One region of the Clostridium sp. CM038 genome, then DNA from elsewhere that is predicted to be linked to it. Evidence: a T-box and tRNA genes for the amino acid it is inferred to sense, from the RefSeq annotation. Region 1 holds a T-box; the other holds one or more tRNA genes.
The links. The T-box of region 1 lies ahead of alaS (alanine--tRNA ligase). A T-box ahead of a tRNA ligase gene usually reads a tRNA of that ligase, here a tRNA-Ala.

Region 2: it encodes a tRNA-Ala, which carries the amino acid that the T-box ahead of alaS (alanine--tRNA ligase) is inferred to sense. The anticodon was not compared.

What each region holds. Positions count from the first base shown of each region.
Region 1 covers NZ_CM143651.1:2,150,700-2,154,374, forward strand. Annotated here, with positions in the region: gene alaS (alanine--tRNA ligase) at 1-1,539, opposite strand, end outside; T-box leader at 1,660-1,853, opposite strand; gene ACWJKS_RS09925 (AI-2E family transporter) at 1,934-2,962, opposite strand; gene ACWJKS_RS09930 (PRC-barrel domain-containing protein) at 2,949-3,455, opposite strand.
Region 2 covers NZ_CM143651.1:4,037,878-4,041,552, forward strand. Annotated here, with positions in the region: rRNA gene ACWJKS_RS18705 (23S ribosomal RNA) at 1-1,020, shown strand, start outside; rRNA gene rrf (5S ribosomal RNA) at 1,211-1,327, shown strand; tRNA gene ACWJKS_RS18715 (tRNA-Ile) at 1,336-1,412, shown strand; tRNA gene ACWJKS_RS18720 (tRNA-Ala) at 1,418-1,493, shown strand; gene ACWJKS_RS18725 (HDIG domain-containing metalloprotein) at 1,640-2,137, shown strand; gene ACWJKS_RS18730 (transcription repressor NadR) at 2,312-2,827, shown strand; gene ACWJKS_RS18735 (DUF362 domain-containing protein) at 2,853-3,675, shown strand, end outside.

The sequences.
Region 1 (3,675 bases):
TCCCTTATCTCCAATTTGCCCTCCCATTTCTGCATAGAAAGGAGTATCTTCGGTTACAATAATCCCTTTTGAACCCTTTGAAAGGTCCGTAACATGCTCTTCGCCACTAATTAAAAATTTAGCCTTAGATTCCAATTGTATTTTATCATATCCATCAAATTTTGTTTCTATATTTTTAGGAATTAAGTTCATTGAACTTTCTCCACTGCCCATATAATTTGACTGTACTCTAGCAGCTCTTGCCCTTTGCTTTTGACTTTGCATTGCAGCATTAAATCCTTCTAAATCAATTTTTATACCAGCATCGCTAAGTATTTCTTCTGTAAGCTCATATGGAAAACCATAGGTATCGTATAATTTAAAAGCTTTATCTCCACCTAAAATTTTATTGTTATTTTTTTGAAGCTCTTCTATGTAAACTTTTAAAATATCCATACCAGAATCTATAGTTTCTAAAAATCTTTCCTCTTCAATTTTTATAACTTTCTTAATATAGGATGATTTTTCTTTTAATTCTGGGTATGCTTTAGAGGAGTTTTCAATAACAGTATCGCAAAGTTCACTTAAAAAAGTATTTTTAATTCCAATTAACCTACCATGCCTTGCCGCACGCCTTAGTAGTCGCCTAAGAACATAACCTCTTCCCTCATTAGACGGAAGTACACCATCACTTATCATAAAGGTTGTGCTTCTAACATGGTCTGTTATAACTTTTAAAGATATCGACTCATTACAGCTATCGCCACATTTCACGCCTGAAATTCTTGAAACTTCTTCTAAAATATTTTTTATAGTATCTACTTCAAATATACTATCTGTGCCTTGCATTATGCCAGCTATTCTCTCGAGACCCATACCTGTATCTATATTAGGATTTTTTAATTTGTTGTAGTTACCATGCTCATCCTTATTAAATTGAGTGAACACTAAATTCCAAAATTCTATTACTCTATCTTCATTGCCTGCCTTAATAAACTCTTCTTCCGTTTTTATTTGGCCGAGTTCTACATTTCTATCGAAGTGTATTTCTGAACTCGGTCCACAAGGTCCTTGACCTATTTCCCAAAAATTTTCTTCTTTTCCTAATCTAAAAATACGTGAAGGATCAACATCAGTATTTTTAATCCATACATCAAAAGCCTCATCATCCTCTAAATATATAGTTATATATAAATTTTCTTTTGGTATTTTCAAAACCTCTGTTGCATATTCCCAAGCCCATGGTATAACCTCTTTTTTGAAATAATCACCAAAAGAAAAATTTCCAAGCATTTCAAAGAAAGTGCCATGTCTTGATGTCTTTCCTACATTCTCAATATCTCCTGTCCTAATACATTTTTGACAATTAGTTATTCTAGTATTAGGTGGTGTTTTAATTCCTGTAAAATATGGTTTAAGTGGTTGCATACCCGCATTTACAAGCAATAAACTGCTGTCATTCTTAGGTACTAGAGGAAAACTTTCTAGTCTAAGATGCTCTTTACCTTCAAAAAAATTTAGAAACGATTCCCTAATTTCATTTAATCCTAATTTTTCCATAATATCTCCTCCGATTGTTTATAGACTGTGTTAACACGATCTATTTATGCTAATTTTATATATAGAATTTTAAAATTCATAATTTTCTAAAATATAAAAAAAAACCTTCACTTCCCTAAAGCAAGGGACGAAAGTTTTCCGCGTTACCACCCTAATTATATCACTATATAATTAATAACAATTAATTACACTGCAATATCTCTCAACAAAATAAGGTTCAAAGACAGCTTCAATATGGCTATCAAGAAGTTTTCACCCTCCACTTCCTCTCTAAATGACTAACTATATTTACTAATTCTTATCATTACCTGATATTAACTTATATATACTATAGTACATTTTACCTTAATACTTCAAGATATGCAAATTATAAATAAAAATATATTGCTTATTCCTAGAATAGATAATAGTTTAAGTCCTCATATATAACTTTTATCACTACTCCTAGTGGCACTGCTAGTATCATACCTAAAATCCCTCCAACCTTCCCACCTATAACCAACAATAATATTACTGTTAATGGGTGCATACTTATACTATCTCCAATTATTTTTGGTGACAATATACTTCCTTCGATTTGTTGAAGTGCAAATAGCCACAACGCTGTATATAAAGCTATTTTTGGAGAGTCAAGCAGAGCTATTAAAATGATAGGTATTACCCCAAATATAGGTCCAAAGTAAGGTATTATATTAAAAATTCCATTTATCAATGAGAGCATCAAAGGAAAATCAACTTTCATAAACATTAATATCAAAAATGTAGCAATGGTTATAATTCCACATAAGATAAATTGACTTATAATATACCTTCCTAATACTTTATCAATATCCGCTATGATTCTCTTTATTATATTTCTGCTCTCTGGTGGAAAAACTATCAATGCCTTATTTATCATATTTTCACTATCGCATAAAAAGTAATATACTATTAAAGGCGAAACCATGTAAGTTAATATATTCTCACCGATGCCCATGATAGAATCTAATATTTTATCAAATATTAGAAGTATTTGAGCATTTGATTTTTGGTATATAGTAGTCATAATACTACTCATGACTCTGCTTCTATTTAATACTTTTATTTTCATATTTGCATTAATTAAATATTTTTGCAAATCATTTATTGCCTTATTTATGTCTAAACTTTCTCTAAATATTGATGGAATTACCACTATAAACGTTAATAATACTAAACTTAATAAACCGACTATTATTAAACAAGCAGAAGCTTTTTTATTTACTCCTTTTCTAATTAAAAGCATATATAATGGTTTTAGTATATATGCCACAATGAAAGAAATAAAGACTAAATTTATTAATTGTTTAACAATAGGGATTTTTATTAACATAAAGAGTACAACTACAAAAATAATAATACTGAGAATCGTAATAGCTAACTTCTTTTTGCTAATTTTTTTCATCGGCTTTTCCCTCCACAAAGAAGTTATGTGGCATACTTTTAAAACATGATTCATCAAAATTGGGAATGTAGAGAATATTTTCTTCTCCAAGTATTAGTTCATTTATTAGCATTATTCTTTTCCCTCTAAGTAAATTTGTAATAAATCCAGAAGACACTATAATTCCTTTTATTTCAAATGTATCACATGAAAAAGTAATATCCTCCACCATACCAAATACATTGCTACATTTATCTATTACATCCATATTAATAAAGCTATGTAAACATAGATATTTATTTTTCTCTACTTTTTTAACTACCATATGCTTATTAAAATATATGATGTCTTCTTTTAATACACTTAAATTTTTATGGAAAAGTTTATAAGGAGATATTACAAATCCGATTACCTTTCCTTTATTAAAATCCATTAACAAATCTCTGATAAACCCAATTTTCTTGCCATCCATACTAACAACATTCATAAATATAAAATCTCTGCTTTTAAACATATTATCTCCTAAATGAAAAAAATTTAATTATTATTTATTTATAGTTATATTCTCCAAATAATCTAAGAATTATTACATATACTAAAAATAATGTTAAAGATTAATATTTTGTAATTTTACAATTTCTTATATTAAATTACTGTTAGCCCTATTTTTTATATTTGCTCTAAATAATATTTTTAATAATAATTTTACTCTTTAATGACTTCTTTACCCTATT
Region 2 (3,675 bases), 1.9 Mb from region 1:
CCAGTAAACGGCGGCCGTAACTATAACGGTCCTAAGGTAGCGAAATTCCTTGTCGGGTAAGTTCCGACCCGCACGAATGGCGTAATGATTTGGGCACTGTCTCAACAACACATCCGGCGAAATTGTAGTGCAAGTGAAGATGCTTGCTACCCGCGATTGGACGGAAAGACCCCGTAGAGCTTTACTGTAGCTTAGCATTGAATTTCGGTATTGTCTGTACAGGATAGGTGGGAGACTGAGAAACATGGGCGTCAGCCTGTGTGGAGTCATCCTTGGGATACCACCCTGACAGTACTGAGGTTCTAACTGGAGGCCATGAATCTGGTCACAGGACATTGTTAGGTGGGCAGTTTGACTGGGGCGGTCGCCTCCAAAAAAGTAACGGAGGCGCCCAAAGGTTCCCTCAGCGCGGTTGGAAATCGCGCGAAGAGTGCAAAGGCAGAAGGGAGCCTGACTGCGACACTTACAAGTGGAGCAGGGACGAAAGTCGGGCTTAGTGATCCGGTGGTACCTCGTGGGAGGGCCATCGCTCAACGGATAAAAGCTACCTCGGGGATAACAGGCTGATCTCCCCCAAGAGTCCACATCGACGGGGAGGTTTGGCACCTCGATGTCGGCTCGTCGCATCCTGGGGCTGAAGTAGGTCCCAAGGGTTGGGCTGTTCGCCCATTAAAGCGGCACGCGAGCTGGGTTCAGAACGTCGTGAGACAGTTCGGTCCCTATCCGTCGCGGGCGTAGGAAATTTGAAGGGAGCTGTCCTTAGTACGAGAGGACCGGGATGGACAAACCTCTGGTGCACCAGTTGTCACGCCAGTGGCATCGCTGGGTAGCTATGTTTGGAAGGGATAAACGCTGAAAGCATCTAAGCGTGAAGCCCACCCTGAGATGAGATTTCCCATAACTCGCACGTAAGTGCGGTGTTAGTAAGACTCCTGGAAGACCACCAGGTTGATAGGTTAGAGGTGTAAGCATGGTAACATGTTCAGCTGACTAATACTAATAAGTCGAGGGCTTGACCTAAATATATAATTAAAAGTAATGCGATATACTTCTTTCGCAGAAATTATTTCTTTCGTAAGAAAGAAACTAAGCTTCTGACAAAGGAAGAAGATTAATTCACTGTGCAATTTTGAGAGAATATCTCATAAAGTATATTGACAAGTTAACAATAGCTTGGTATACTTTAATTGTAAGGTTAATGCCTTATAAATCTGGTGATTATGGCATGAAGGTAACACCCGTTCCCATACCGAACACGAAGGTTAAGCTTCAATGCGCCGATGGTACTGCAGGGGTGACCTTGTGGAAGAGTAGGTTGTCGCCAGGTCAATACATGGATCTTTAGCTCAGCTGGTTAGAGCTACCGGCTCATAACCGGTCGGTCCGGGGTTCGAGTCCCTGAAGGTCCACCATATGTGGGGATATAGCTCAGCTGGGAGAGCACCTGCCTTGCACGCAGGGGGTCAAGGGTTCGATTCCCTTTATCTCCACCAAAAAACAGTCCAAATATGGGCTGTTTTTTATTTCGTTAAAAATTAGTCCTTAACGACATTTCAAAAGGAAATGATTTAATTATAGATTTATTAGGTAAGATGTATTACAATATAAAAGCAATAATATGAAATATGAAAGGAACTTTATGATGTCACTATATAGAGTAAAGCAGTTTTACAGGTCAATGGTTTCGAAGATTAATGATGAAGATTTAGAGTTTCTTAAAATGCATTTAGAAACTTATGAATTACAATTATTAAACCAATTACCTACTTATGAGCAAAAACACTGTATAAATGTAGCTAGGGATGTAAAATTAACTTGTAATCAAAGAAAGTTAGAATCAAATGATTTGATAAAGGTTGCATTGCTTCATGATATAGGTAAAATATATAATAGTATGAATCCAATAGATAAAGCTATAATGGTTATAATTCACAAGGTGACAAATGGAAAAATTAGAACATATAAGAAAAATAAAAATGTTAATATTTATTATAATCATGGAGATATAGGATATAGTTTATTAAGGAAGTATGGTTACAACGATAGAATTTTATTTTTAGTGAAAAATCATCATAATAATAATATAACAGGTGATATAGAATTAGATTTATTAAAAGAATGTGATGATAGAAATTAAGAAACTAATATATAGTTTCTTTTTTTGATTTATCACAGTAAAAGTATATATTAGATAAATATACTTATAAAAAAGGATGCTTTTAATTTAAAATCATTTATATGTTATAAAGTATTTCTAATAATACATAAAGAGTGATAGAATATAATTAAATACAAATATTGGGAGGAAAGAATGGATTCAAAGGAAAGAAGAGGATATATTAAAAACAAATTATTTAAAGACAATATTACATGTAAAGGTAACTTTTTAGCAGAGAAACTAGGGGTTACAAGACAAGTTATAGTAAAAGATATTGCAATTATAAGGGCAGAAGGTGTAAATATAATTGCGACTTCAGAAGGTTATTTAATACCTAAAGAAGAAAGTAATTATGTAAGGCGGGTAATTGCAGTTTCACACACAAGAGACGATATATATAATGAGCTTGAATGCATTGTAAAATTTGGGGGTATAGTAGAGGATGTAACAGTAGAACACTCTTTATACGGTGAAATAAGAGCAATGCTCATGATAAAGACAATTATGGATATTGAGAAATTCACAAGAAAGTTTAAAGAATTTAGTGCCAAGCCATTATCCTCGTTAACTAAAGGAATACACTTACATACTATAAAAGCGGATAATGAAGAGATTATAGAGTGTATTATAAAAGAATTAAAAAATAAGAATTACTTAATTTGTGAGTAATTTAATTATTAAAGGAGAAAGTATTATGGAAAATGTTGCACTTTTAAAATGTACGGAATATGATGTCGATTTAGTAGAAAAAGAGTTGCGAGAGGGATTTGAATTATTGGGTGGACACCAATTTTTGAAACAATTAATACCAAAAAACAGTAAAGTACTTTTAAAGCCTAATATGTTAAGTGTTGAGAGTAAAGGATCGCCAGTAGTAACTCATTATGCTGTTTTTGAAGCAGTAATTAGAGTTATTAGGGAATATTCTAGTTACATTAGCTTTGGTGATTCGCCTGGCTTCGGAGATTCAAGAAAAGCAGCAGAAAAATCTGGTCTTATGGAGGTTGCTGATAAATACGGAGTTACTTTTGAGGATTTTAAAGAGTCAGTACATATTAAATTAGATAATTCTATTTTATGTAAATCTTGGAATATCTCTAAAGCTGCTTATGAGGCAGACGTTGTTATATCACTGCCAAAACTTAAAACACATGCTATGGCCTATTATACAGGAGCTGTAAAAAATCAATTTGGTTGTATACCAGGAACGCAAAAAGCAACTTGGCATACAAGAATGCCTGATGCAAATAATTTTTGCAAGATGCTTTTGGATTTGAATACGGCCGTTGGGACTAATTTTGCTATTTTAGACGGTATAATTGCTATGGAAGGTAATGGACCTAAAAGTGGACAGCCATATAAAATGAATACTTTAATTATGGGACAGAGCTTAACAGCTGTGGATTCCACTGCCGTTAGACTTATAGGTTACGATGATCCTTTGGATACACCTGTTTTAAAAGAAGCATATGATAGCAAATGGGGAGTAGTACTTTCAAAGGATATAAACATACTTG